Regions from separate parts of the Brachybacterium fresconis genome, predicted to be linked through region 2. Evidence: riboswitches for the same ligand, from Rfam matches in the RefSeq annotation. Region 2 holds a riboswitch; each other region holds the start of a gene.
The links. Region 2 has a riboswitch for thiamine pyrophosphate ahead of JOF44_RS04500 (3-oxoacyl-ACP reductase). Riboswitches for the same ligand answer to the same signal wherever they lie in the genome.

Region 1 (4,327 bases), 590 kb from region 2:
CTGCCCACCGGAGAGGCGGAACGGACTGGATCCGGACCAGTCCGTGAGCCGAAGTCGCGCCAGCATCGCCTCGACCTGCTCCGGGGACGCTCCGGTGTCGGCGAGCTCCTCCTGCACCGTCGCCCCGACGAACTGGGATTCCGGTCGCTGGAAGACGAGCCCGGCGGCCGCCCCCGTGACGGTGCCCGCGTCGGGCCGATCCAGCCGCGCGAGCGCTCCGAGAAGGGTCGACTTCCCGGCTCCGTTGCGGCCGACGACCGCCAGGACCTGCCCCGCGACCAGGTCGAGATCGATGCCGGAGAGCACGGTGCCGCTGCCGTGGCCGAGAGCGAGACCCCGGGCACGTACCGCGATCGGCGGTGCCTCGGCCGGCGTGTCCGAGCGCCCCGTGATCCCCGCTGCGCCGCCGAGGTGCCGTCGACCGTCCTCGTCCCGCGAGAGCTCCCGCTCGACATCCCGCGGCAGCCAGCACCCGGCGTCCCGCAGCGCAGGGCCGTGCTCGGCGAGGACGCCCTCGGTGGGCCCGTCGGCCAGGATCCGCCCGGAGCGGTCCAGAGCGATCGTGCGCCGCGGCAGCGCCACGACCCCCTGCTCCCCCGCCCACTCGTCGAGTCGATGCTCGACGAGCACCGACGCGACCCCGGGCTGCGCGACCGCCGCCTCCACGCTCTTCCGCACGACGGCCACGCCGTCGGCGTCGAGCATCGCGGTGGGTTCGTCGAGCAGCAGCAGCCGTGGTCCGGTGACGGTCGCCGCCGCGAGGGCGACTCGTTGCAGCTGCCCGCCGGACAGGCTCCGGGTCCGCCGATGCCGGAGCCGTTCCGCCCCGGTGCCGCGCAGCGCGGCGTCGACCCCGGGTCCGATCCACGTCCGGGGCACGCATCGGTTCTCCAGAGGCAGCGCGACCTCGTCGGCGACGTCCGGCAGACACACCCCGCTGACCGGGTCCTGGCCGAGGTAGCCGACCACGTCCGAGAGGGCGGCGACACCGTCTGCCACCGGGTCCCGCCCGTCGATCCGCACCTTCCCGGAGACGCTGCCGCGCACGTGAGACGGCACCGCGCCGGCCAGTGCCAGCAGGAACGTGGACTTGCCGGCGCCGGAGGGGCCGAGCAGCAGGACCTGCTCTCCCGCCCGGAGGGTGCCGGTCCAGGGGCCGACGCCGTCCCCGGAGGGCAGGACGACCTCGAGGTCCTCGGCCCGGACCACCGGCCGGTCACCCTCGGCCGCGCCGCAGCCCGCGGGGGCGCGTCCCGTCGGGCGCTCCGCACAGGCTGCGACGACGCGATCCGCCCGCCCGGCGCGACCGGGTGGCGACGCCTCAGCGGACACGGCGGGCGGGGGCGTCGTCGACCGTCCTCGGATCCGCGCTCTGCCGGGATCCGCCGATCGCGAAGTTGTCGAGCACTCCGGTGCGCACCAGGGCGTCGACCAGGACCTTGGCGAGCAGGCCGCCGAGGACGATGCCGGAGACCACCTGCATTCCCAGTCGCAGCCCCAGGATGTCCTGCCCGTACCAGCCCATCCGCACGGCGGTCCAGAAGAAGACCAGACCCGCGCCGAGGGCGCCGGAGAGGGCGTAGGTGCCCCATCCGAACCGGCGGTACCGGGTCAGTGCGAAGGGCAGCTCGCTGCCCGCCCCTTGCAGCGCGGCGGACAGCAGCAGCAGCGGACCGACGGGACTGCCCAGGAACACGACCTCGACGACGGCCGCGAGGATCTCCGCGATCACTCCGCTGAACGGGCGGCGGATGATCGCGACCGCGACGGGCCCCACCAGCAACCAGGACCCGGCCAGGACGTGCTGGGCGAGGTCCCCGGCGGGCCCCATGGCGATCGCCAGAGCGTTCCAAGTCTGGACGAACACCCAGTACAGGAAGCCGAAGACGGTTCCGAGCACCACCACCAGCACGATCTCGCGCAGGTCCAGCCGGCCGCGGGCCCGGGCGGTCATCGCGTCACCGTCCCGAGGTCCCGGACCTCGTGCGAGGGACTGTTGAGGCTGACCGTGAGATGGCTGGTCACGTGCTGGACGCCGCGCCCCACCAGCACCCATCCGGCGAGCGCGGTCGCGAGCACGTCCCCGACGTCCCCCTCGAGCCGGGTCGCGAAGTGCTCGGAGCCGCGGAAGGTGCCCAGGTCGCGGGCATGATCGATCGCCGCGCAGATGTCCCGCATGTGGTCGGGGGCGGTGCCGTCCGCGGCGACCTGGTCGGCCAAGGGGTACAGGGCCCACTCCGCGGTGGCGAACCGCCCGGTCCGGCGCGGGGGCGGGACCTCGGCGCGACGCGGCCCGGCGCCGCCGGGCAGCTCGCAGACGACCTCGCCAGGGCAGCCGCGGGACAGGTGCACGGTCAGCGCGGCGTGGTGCTCGGTGCGGGCGAGTCCCTCGCCGAGGTCGATCAGCCAGCGCAGGAGGTCCGCCTCGTGACCTCCGACATAGGTGGAGACGTCGCCGGTCTCGCGCACCAGAGAGCTCTCGTCGAGACCGGAGAGCGTCTCGCCGAGGATCCGGGCGTAGTCGTCGGCCATGACGGCGGCGGTGATCCGGGCGCCCACCCCGAAGCCCAGCGGGGTCTCGACAGGGTCCGCGGAGGCGGTCGGGGCTCTCCCCTCCCCCGGGGCGGCGGACGAGGCGGGAGAAACGGACGATGCAGCAGCGGTGGTCACGATCCGTGCCTTTCACGACGCGGCACGGACGCACAGCGGCTCTCGCCCTGCGGAGGCTCCCTGCGCCGGCATGATCCGGATCAGGTTCTACGGTCGGAGTCGGAGTACTCCCTCTCAGCCCGGCTCACCGGGCTCCCGTGCACACGGCCACTGTAGCCGCCGACGGGAGCGTGCCGCAGACCTGTCCATGCGCCGGCACGCGCGCTCAGTCCTCCACCAGGGGGACGAAGCGGAACCCGCCGTGCTCGGTGTCCCGCACCCGGCCCCCGCGGCGCTCGAGGCGATGCATCGTCGTCCCCACGGGGATCACCATCACCCCGCCCTCGGCCAGCTGGTCGAGCAGCGCGTGAGGGACCTCGCGCGCTTCGGCGGAGACCAGGATCCGGTCGTAGGGGCCGTCCTCCGGGGCGCCCAGCACACCCGGGCGGGCGAGCCGGATCTCCGCCACGCCCGCGGGGTCGGCGGCGACGAGGGCCTGTCGCGACGGTTCGATGAGCGCCTCCTGGCGCTCCACGCCGATCACCCTCCCGCCGGGTCCGGCGAGCTGTGCGAGCAGCGCCGTCGTCCACCCCGACCCGGAGCCCAGGTCGAGCACCCTGCCACCGAGCGGCACGTCGAGCAGCCGGAGCATGACGGCGACCGTGTAGGGCTGCGAGTTCGTCTGGCCGTGGCCGATGGGGAGCGGGGCGTCCTGGTCCGCCCGATCACGCTGCTCCTCGGGCAGGAACCGGGCACGCCGAACCGCTCGGAAGGCGAGGTCCACGGCGTCGGCGTCGTGCTCCATGACGACCACTCATCCCCTCGAGGTGATCTCGACGACGCCGTCGGCCGGCCAGTCGCGCACCTCGGTGCCCTCGGGGGCGAGGTTCGTGGACTGGCGCAGGAAGATCGGTCGGCCGACGTCGCTGGCGATCGCCTCGTGCACGGGCAGGGCGAGGACCGGGCGGACGCTGCGCAGGAAGTCGATGGTCTCGGACATCTTCGACCACGGCGCGACGACCGCGAAGGCGAGCACGTCGATCCCGTGGAACTCGGGGACCGGCTCGAGGGAGTCCCCGGTGATGCCGAGGCGCGGAGAGTCGCCGGCGGTGAGCACCAGACCCGTGTTGCCCACCCGGGGGATGTCGGGATGGATGATCGCGTGCTGGCCCCCGACGGCGCTGATCCTCAGAGCCGGGTCATCGCCGACGGGCGGGAACTCGTGGGCGGCCCCGGCGCTCAGCGGGAGCAGACGCTCGCCGTCCACCGCCGGGACGTCCTCGGCCGGCTCTGCCAGCTGCGTCGCGGTCTCCGGCTCCGCGATCACGATCGCGTCCGGGCTCGCCGCGAGCACCTCGGCCAGCAGGGCGCGATCGAGGTGGTCGGGATGCTGATGGGTGATCGCGATGGCATCGATCGTGCTGAGGGTCCCGGGACCCAGAGCGCGCACGGCCCGCCCGCTGAAGCCGCCCGGGTCGACCAGGAGCCGTCTCCCGGCGGTCTCGACGAGCAGGCATGAATGGACGAGGTGACGGATCTTCATCGCTGCCTCCGGCATCGGTGGACTCGGACACGACGAACGTAACCTGATTCGCCGCAGGGCGCGAGGGGTCGCGCGCCGGGCGCCGACCGCCGGGCGCCGAGCTCTCCCCCGGGTCGCCGGGCACCCGCCGGCCGG
Region 2 (4,327 bases):
GTGCCGTTCTGCAGATCTTCGACGACTCCGAAGACATCTACCGCCGCAACATCGACGTCTCCTGCACGCTGGCTCTCCAGCTGTTGCGCCGTGAGGACCGTCTGCACATGGTCGCGTTCATGCGCGCCAACGACGCGTACATGGGACTGCTCAACGACACGTTCTCCTTCACGTTCATCCAAGAATTTCTCGCCTCGATGCTGGGCCTGACCCCGGGTGTGTACATCCACAACGTCGGCTCGATCCACATCTACGAAAAAGACCTCACCAAGGTGCACACCCTCCTCGGCGGCGATGATCAGACGATCGTGGAGGAACCCAGCACTCTTCCACGGCTGCCCTCGGGGGCGAGCCTGGACCAGGTGCACCAGGTCCTCGCCCTGGAGAAGTCGATCCGTGCAGACGAGCTCCCAGGCCGCGCACTGGCGACCCTTGATCTTCCGGAAGCGTGGGTCGACATTGTCCGCCTGTTCTGGATCCACCGGCAACTCCAATACCAACGACCAGTCGACCCATCGATTATCGGCGACCTCCATCCCCTCCACCGGGAGCTGGTCGTGAGCCGATGGCCCAGCATCGAAAACGCGCGTGTGAGGGCGGTGCAGCAGTGACGACATCATGGACGACTCCGGCAGTCTCAGCAGGGTTCGATGCCTATGACGACTATGTCGAAAACCGACTGGCTTATACCCCGCTCGTCAATGACCTCCAAACTGCTTGCGGCCGAGGGGGGATCGTGCTCGATTATGGGTGCGGCAGCGGAAAAGTCTCACGACGCCTCCTCGACGCCGGAGCCGCAGCACAGGTCGTCGGAGTCGACATCAGCACCGACATGATCACCCTCGCCCGGGCGCAGACCCCGCAACCGGCCGCGCGATTCCACACCATCGACAGCGGCCACGTTCCCTACCCGGATGACACATTCGATGCGATCGTGTGCTGCTTCGTATTCATCAACGTGCCCACACGCGAGGAACTGAGAGCGATCGCCCGCGAGCTCGCCCGAGTGCTTACACCGACCGGCAGACTCTTCATCGTCGATAGCAACCCGGCGGCCACAGGAGTACCGTTCCCGACCTTCCGCAGCGGCGAGCCCGGCAGAGGCTACCGTGACGGAGACGAACGCAAGGTCAGCTTGCAGATCCCCGGCACCGGGATCCTCGAGCTTGTCGACCGGCACTGGTTCATCAGCACCTACGAGGCGGTGCTGACCGAGGCCGGCTTCACAGTCGACAAGGTCACCGACCGCGGAGCACAAACCGTAGAGGACGTCGGCTCCCAGGCACCTATCGACCATCCACCGTTCATGCAGATCACAGCCCACCTCCAAGACCACTCCGAGTCGACGATCGGGGCGGGGTAGATGACGCGCGACGCTTCCTACCCGAAGCCGGCGACGCTGGCGGCAGTGGTCCGAAAAGGACGTGTACTCCTTATCCGGCGTGCCCACATGCCCGACGCCGAGCGCTGGGCATTCCCCGGGGGCAAGATCGAACCCGGCGAGACCCTGACCGCCGCGACCGCGCGCGAACTCGCCGAGGAAACAGGAGTCCTCGCCACACCCGGTGATGTCTTCGATGCTGTCGACGTCATCGATGCCGACCACAATCTGCATTACGTCCTGATCGCAGTGCTCTGCCGATGGGAACGAGGGGAACCGGTCCCGGACGATGACGCACTCGAAGCGGCATGGTTCACCCTCGAGGAAATGGCTGCGATACCGGTCGCGGAAACATTCAACGTCCGCGCTATCGCCCAAACCGCGCTCGAGCTGGAACGCAAGCAATAGGAACACTCAAGAAGCCAGAATGCCCATTTGCCGGATAGCACGTAGTGATATCAGGTGTTCTGTGACAGCGATTCCAGTAACGAAGAATCAGGCCGTCCGAAGCTTGTGGAGAGTGTGGTTTCCGTGATGTGATGGTGGCGTGACACGGGGCGCCGCCCGTTCCAGCTTTCGAGCACGGGACGTGGTCGGCTGAGATGACACCCGTTGAACCTGATCCAGTTAGCACTGGCGAAGGGAATGTCCGGACTTTCACCCGCCGACAATGTTGGCGGTGTCAGCGCACCGAAGAGCAACTTTCGCTCTTCGGTGCGCACGGGTTGCCTTCGCCTCGATATCGAGAGGCATACACATGGCACACACTATTCTCCCCCTCACCGAGCAGATCGTCCTCGTCACCGGCGGCGCCCGCGGACTCCGAGCTGCGATCACTCGCGCGTTCCTGGCCCAGGGTGCGCGAGTGGTCATCGACTACCACACCTCCCAGGACGCCGCGGAGGACCTCGCCGCCGCCCACCCCGGAAAGGCGATCGCAATCCGGGCTGATGTCCGCGACCGCGCCCAGGTCGATGCCCTCGTCGCTGAGGCCGCCGATCGCTTTGGCGGTCCGATCACCACGGTCGTGAACAACGCGCTGGCTGACTTCTCCTTCAACGGCGACGCCCGCTCCCACGCGGACCAGATCTCCTACGAGGAGATCACCGCACAGTTCACCGGCTCCGTGCATGGGCCTCTCAACGTCATCCAGGCCACCCTTCCCGGCATGGTCGAGGCGGGCTTCGGCCGGATCGTCAACATCGGTACGAACCTCTTCCAGCACCCCGTCGTGCCCTACCACGACTACACCGCGGCGAAAGCAGCGCTGCTGTCCCTGACACGCACCTTCGCCGACGATCTCGGCCCGCAGGCCATCACGGTGAACATGGTCTCCGGGGGGCTGCTGCTGACCACCGACGCCTCGGCGGCGACCCCTGAGGCGGTCTTCGAGGGCATCGCCGCGGGCACCCCGCTGCGGGCGGTGACGACGCCGGATCAGCTCGCCGACCCAGTCGTATTCTTCGCTTCCCCGTGGGCCAGGGGTGTGACGGGTCAGAACCTCATCGTCGACGGCGGACTCGTCAAGGGGTGAGCGGCGTGGAAGGCAAGCAGGCCCACTTCAACCTCTTCATCCACGGTGTCGGTCATCGCAGCGCGGCCTGGTGGTCACCGCCACGTCGTGCAGCGCAACGACCGACTGCGCCTCGTCCCTGAACACCGTGACCACGCCTCTCTCATCTCACTCTTCGTTTAAGCAGAGCCCCTGCAGAAGCCCCGTTCATTCCCTTGACGGACACGCCGTCAACACCCTTCGGTCTAGATTTCTGGGGCGCTCTTCTCTCCGTGGGCTCGGAGCATGCCGAAGGCGACGAGGCCCGCCGCGAGCACGGTCAGAGCGATTCCGCCCCAGGTGACCGCGAGTCGGAACTCCGCGGTCTGCTCGGTCGGCCAGGCCGATGCGGTGAGGTGCCCGGTGAAGATGGCGGCGAGGAAGGTTCCGCTCAGGGCGATGCCCACGGCGGTTGCGAACTCGCCGGCTGTATCGGCCAGGGCCGCGCCGACGGTGGTCCGGTCTTCTGGAACTCCTTTCATGACGTTGGTTCCCGCGACGACGCCGACGACCCGCATTCCCGCCGCGACGAGCACGAGGGCCACAGCGATCCAGACGTATCCGACGCGTCCCAGAAGCGCGTAGACGGCCAGGCCCACGACGACGGCAGAGGCGCTGAGCCAGGCCGCTCGATCGAGTCCGAGCTTGTCGACGAGGATCGAGATGACGGCGCCGCCGGCGACGAGGACGATCACTTGCGGAAGCATGCCCAGTGCTGCCTGGGCGGGCGTCCATCCCCAGTCGAGCTGGAGCTGAAGTGCAACGAGGTACCCGATACCTGCGACGGCGAGGTTGGCTGCGCCTTTGAAGGCCAGTCCGCTGGACACGAGCGGGCTCGCGATCAGCTGCAGGTCCAGCAGGGGGTATTGGAACGAGCGCTCGCGCCAGGCGAATGCTGCCGCGAAAGCGATGGTCGCGGCCACCCCGGCCCAGGGGAACCAGGTGTCTGCGCCCACTTCGACGAAGAGGGCGGGGGCGAGCAATGCGGATGCGATGGCCGCGGTGCCCAGGATGGCTCCCCAGATATCGACAGGATCGCGGTGAAGCTCTTCTGGCCGGTCGGCGGGAATGCCTTTGCGGATCGCGATGAAGGCGATGGCTGCGATCGGCACGTTGACCAGCAGCAGGGTCTGCCACGGTGCGATGGCGAGGACGAAGCCGCCGGCGATCGGGCCGACGGCAAGGCCGATGAGTCCTACGGTGGAGATCACCGTCATCGCGCGTACCCGGAGGCGGTCATCGGCGAAGAGCCGGAACGCGAGAGCCAGGGAGCCCGGCGTGGTCATCGCGGCGGCCACCGCCATCGCCGCGCGAACGGCGATGAGCTGCCCGGCAGTGGCCACGAAGGCTGTCGCGAGACTCGTCATCCCGAGCAGCACGAGCCCGGCCAGCAT
Region 3 (4,327 bases), 3.3 Mb from region 2:
GCCCGAACTCGCTGGGCTCGGCCCAGGTGCGGTCCGTGGCGCCGGAGAAGCCGCGGGCGTCCATGGCCAGGGCCTGCTGCTCGGCGCCGCGCAGGGTGTCGACCAGGAGGGCCAGGGTCGCGCTCGCCAGCAGCTGCGGCGAGCGGGCCGAGCCCAGGCCGCGCTGGATCCGGGTGCGGGTGATGATCTCCCACTGCCGGCCCAGATGCCCCACCCGCACCAGGGCGAGGACCCCGGCGGCGACGGGGCGCGCCGGCAGATGCAGCCGTCCGCCGAGGGCATCCCCGAGGGGCGTCGGAGCCACGCTGCCCAGGGCCAGCACCCCGGGGGCGACGAAGACGCCGATCCGGGCCGCCTCCTTCAGCCCCAGCAGCCAGGCCTGACCGGACAGCGCCGGGGCCTCGCCCAGCAGCGCCGTGGTCCAGGCGAGAGAGGCGGCCGACAGCGCGATCGGCACCAGGCGCAGCAGGCCGCCGCGCAGCGAGCGGACGGCGAGCGGACCGAGCAGCACCAGCGGCACCAGCGCGAGCAGTCCGCCCTGCCAGGTCTGGACGGCGAAGGATCCGATCGCTGCGAGGATCCCGATCAGGCACAGCGTCAGCGGGTTCAGGGCGTCGGCCGGGATCCGGCGGCGCGGGCGGGACCGAGGCACCGCCTCGGGGTCGGGCGCCGCCAGGTCGAACCGGTCTCCGGCGCGGGCGATCAGGGACGGATCGTGGGAGGCGGCCAGCACCGCGCAGCCGCGGGCGGCGGCGTCCTCGAGCAGACCCAGGACGGCCTCGCGCCGGCGGGCATCGAGGCCGACGGTGGGCTCGTCGAGCACCAGCAGATCGGGCTTCTGGGCCAGCGCGGCGGCGATCGCGACACGTCGCTGCTCGCCGCCGGAGAGACGGTGGGGGTTGGCGCGGGCGAGGTGGACGAGATCGGCGCGTTCGAGCAGCTGATCGGCCAGTTGCTCGTCGTCGGCCCAGGGGGAGGCGCGCAGCTCCTCGGCCACGGTGGCGGCGACGAAGGAGTGCTCGGGATCCTGCGGCACGGTCGCGAGGCGGGAGGGGGCAGGACGCTGCGCGGTGCCGAGGGCGGGCGGGCCTGCCGCGGTCAGCACGCGCAGCAGCGTGGTCTTGCCGGCCCCGCTGGGACCGGTCAGGACGCCCAGGGATCCCGCACGGACCGTGAGGTCGACAGGGCGCGTGAGCCCCCGTGCAGGGACCGTGACGCCGTGCAGCGCCGCGACCACGGCGGCCTCCGGGGCGACCATCCGCGGCGCGGGGCCGTCCGCGGCGTCCTGGCCCTCCAGCATCCCCGCCGCCACCAGGGCGTTCCGGTGCTCGGTCAGGGCGGTGGCGGCGTCGACGTCCAGCAGGATGCGGGCCTGCGGACCCAGCACGACGAGCCGGTCGACGTGGGGCAGCCACGGCTCGATCCGGTGCTCGGCGAGCACCAGGGTGCGATCCCCGGCGGCGGTGAGGATCGCCGAGCGCACCTGCTCGGCCGTCGCCGCGTCGAGCATGCTCGTCGGCTCGTCCAGCAGCAGCACGTCCGGCCTCAGCGCGAGAGCTCCGGCCAGGGCGATGCGCTGCTGCTGGCCGCCGCTGGTCTCGAGCGGGGCCCGCTCGAGGTCGAGCTCCACCCGCGCCGCCGGCAGGGCATCGGCCACTCGCTGCCCGATCGCGGGACGGGACAGGGCCGCGTTCTCGGGACCGAAGGCGACATCCCGCCGGATCGTCGCCGCGACCAGGGCGTCGGCGGGATTCTGCAGCAGCAGGCCACGCTCCCCGGGCCGATCGGGCGGGCCCGGAACCCCTGTGCCCTGGCCGGTCTCCGGGTCGAGCAGGCCGGCCAGGGCCCGCAGCACGGTCGACTTCCCGCTGCCGCTGGCGCCCGCCAGCAGCACCCGCTCGCCGGCCGGGATCGCCAGGTCCAGCCCGGCGATCGTCGGCTCGGCGCGGGTGAGGGGGCGCCAGGTGAGGCCGGAGAGCGCGAGCTCCCCGGTCGTCTCAGGCCTCGGTGGCGCGGACATGCTCACGTCCCGCCGGCAGCGAGTCGACGGCACCGGTGGCCGCCAGCGCGCGGGAGGCGGCCCAGCCCAGGCCCCCGGCCAGCACAGCACCGGAGAGGAGGAAGAACGCCAGCATCGTCAGCGAGTACGGCCAGCTCATCTCCGGGTAGTAGGCGATCTTCTCCCACCCCCATTCCAGCAGGGCGGAGGCCATGCCGCCGAGGACCGCGACGGGCAGGGTGAAACGGCGGTAGCGGGTCAGCAGGAAGACCAGCTCGACCCCGCCGCCCTGCATCAGCCCGGAGACGGCGGTGCCCCAGCCCCATTGGCTGCCCAGCAGCATCGAGACGACCGCGGCGATCATCTCGGCGAGCAGGGCGGCACCCGGCTTGCGGACGATCAGGGCCGCCAGCACGGCCGGCAGGAACCAGATCCCGGCGAGCAGGCCCTCGGCGGGCTTGAACGCCGCCGTCAGCGGCCCGATCAGGGTGTACAGCTGCCCGTAGCCCAGGAACGCGACCCCGAAGGCCGCTCCGATCAGCACGGTGACCAGCAGGTCGAGAGTGCGAAAGCGTGTCATCACGTCTCCTTCCACGAGCGGAAGGGGCGCGGGACGCCGTCGGCGCCTCGCGGAAATCCCGACTCCCTACGCCGGTGCGAGCCGGATCAGGTTCGAGGGTCTGCGCTGGAACGCGCACTCTCAGCACCCTGGTGGTGCTCCCCTGTCAGTCGATGACCGTGAGCCAGTCTAGCCCCTCAGCGCCGCGAACGGATCGCCTGGTCGATCGCCTCGGCCGTGCCCTCGACGTCCTCGGGGGACAGCAGGTAGTTCGTGCCGGAGCGGCCGATGATCTCCACCATGGTGCCGGCGCGGGTGACCATCATCCGGTGCGGCTGCTGGGTCTGTCCGGTGGTGAAGATCTTGCGATCGCCGACGGGCGTCAGCTCGGCGCGGGTCGAGGAGGTCGCCTTGCCACGGCGCCAGCCGTAGCCGCCGAGGGTCACGCCCACCGTGTTCGCCGCCAGCGTGCGGTACTGCACGGTGCGGAAGTCCTCCACGGGCCAGCTGGCCCGCGGCAGGAAGCCGCCGAGGCTCACGGTCACCCCGCGCTCGTCGACCAGGAAGCGGGAGTGCTGGCCCATCCAGGTCCACAGCGTCAGCAGGGCGAACAGGCCCGCGATCACCGCGGCGGCCAGCACCGAGCTGCGGCTGGCCATCAGCAGGGTGACGATCACGCCGGCCAGTGCGGTCAGGCCGATGCGGGTCCACCCGACCCCGGACGGACGGGTGGTGCCGACATAGAAGGGGGCGTCCGGCCGCCCGCTCACCAGATCGTCACGCGCTGCTCGGGGGCGCGGTACATCCCGTCGCCCTCGCGCACGTCGAAGGCCAGATGGAACGCCTCGAGATTCGAGACCACCGTGTTGCAGCGGAACTCCATCGGCGCATGCGGGTCCACGGCGAGGCGGCGGATCGCCTCCTGGGGACGGTTCTTGCCGCGCCACACCGTCGCCCAGGACAGGAACACCCGCTGCAGCCCGGTGAAGCCGTCCAGGACGGCGTCGACCTCGCGCGCCGAGCGGCTGCCGCGGTAGGCCGCCAGCGCGATCGAGAGCCCGCCGAGGTCACCGATGTTCTCACCGATGGTGAGGGCGCCGTTGACGCGGTGGACGTCGTCGAGCTCGCGGGGGGAGAGCTCGGAGTACTGGGCGATGAGGGTCGCGGCACGGGCGTCGAAGGCCTCGCGGTCCTCGTCGGTCCACCAGGAGGCGAGGTTGCCGTCCCCGTCGTACTTGGAGCCCTGGTCGTCGAAGCCGTGGCCGACCTCGTGTCCGATGACCGCCCCGATGCCGCCGAAGTTCACGGCGTCCTCGGCCTCGGCGTCGAAGAACGGCGGCTGGAGGATCGCGGCGGGGAAGACGATCTCGTTGGCGCCGGGGTTGTAGTAGGCGTTGACCGTCTGCGGGGTCATGTGCCATTCGGTCTCGTCGATCGGACCGCCCACCTTGGCGTACTCGAAGTCGGCGTCGAAGCGGCGGGAGGCCCGCACCGTGGCGACCAGGTCGCCGGGAACGATCTCGAGGCCGTCGTAGGTGCGCCAGCGCTCGGGATAGCCGATCTTCGCGGTGAACTTCTCGAGCTTGGCCAGCGCCTTCTCGCGGGTGGCCGGGGTCATCCACGGAAGCGAGGTGATCGAGTCGCGGTAGGCGTCCATCAGTGCGTCGACCAGGACGGTCATGCGCTCCTTGTGGGCCGGCGGGAAATGGAGGGCGACGTACTCGCGGCCGACGGCGAAGCCCACGGCGCCCTCGACGAAGGCGACCGCG

Region 1: linked by a shared signal. The riboswitch ahead of JOF44_RS07160 (YkoF family thiamine/hydroxymethylpyrimidine-binding protein) and the one ahead of JOF44_RS04500 (3-oxoacyl-ACP reductase) in region 2 are both predicted to bind thiamine pyrophosphate.
Region 3: linked by a shared signal. The riboswitch ahead of JOF44_RS19150 (ECF transporter S component) and the one ahead of JOF44_RS04500 (3-oxoacyl-ACP reductase) in region 2 are both predicted to bind thiamine pyrophosphate.

What each region holds. Positions count from the first base shown of each region.
Region 1 covers NZ_JAGIOC010000001.1:1,567,074-1,571,400, forward strand. Annotated here, with positions in the region: gene JOF44_RS07150 (ATP-binding cassette domain-containing protein) at 1-1,209, opposite strand, end outside; gene JOF44_RS07155 (ECF transporter S component) at 1,322-1,954, opposite strand; gene JOF44_RS07160 (YkoF family thiamine/hydroxymethylpyrimidine-binding protein) at 1,951-2,670, opposite strand; TPP riboswitch at 2,711-2,819, opposite strand; gene JOF44_RS07165 (protein-L-isoaspartate O-methyltransferase family protein) at 2,876-3,454, opposite strand; gene JOF44_RS07170 (MBL fold metallo-hydrolase) at 3,464-4,192, opposite strand.
Region 2 covers NZ_JAGIOC010000001.1:974,829-979,155, reverse strand. Annotated here, with positions in the region: gene JOF44_RS04515 (thymidylate synthase) at 1-611, shown strand, start outside; gene JOF44_RS04510 (class I SAM-dependent methyltransferase) at 608-1,363, shown strand; gene JOF44_RS04505 (NUDIX hydrolase) at 1,364-1,789, shown strand; TPP riboswitch at 1,925-2,044, shown strand; gene JOF44_RS04500 (3-oxoacyl-ACP reductase) at 2,139-2,915, shown strand; gene JOF44_RS04495 (MFS transporter) at 3,140-4,327, opposite strand, start outside.
Region 3 covers NZ_JAGIOC010000001.1:4,321,161-4,325,487, forward strand. Annotated here, with positions in the region: gene JOF44_RS19145 (ATP-binding cassette domain-containing protein) at 1-2,020, opposite strand, end outside; gene JOF44_RS19150 (ECF transporter S component) at 1,998-2,579, opposite strand; TPP riboswitch at 2,626-2,733, opposite strand; gene JOF44_RS19155 (hypothetical protein) at 2,756-3,328, opposite strand; gene JOF44_RS19160 (M13 family metallopeptidase) at 3,325-4,327, opposite strand, start outside.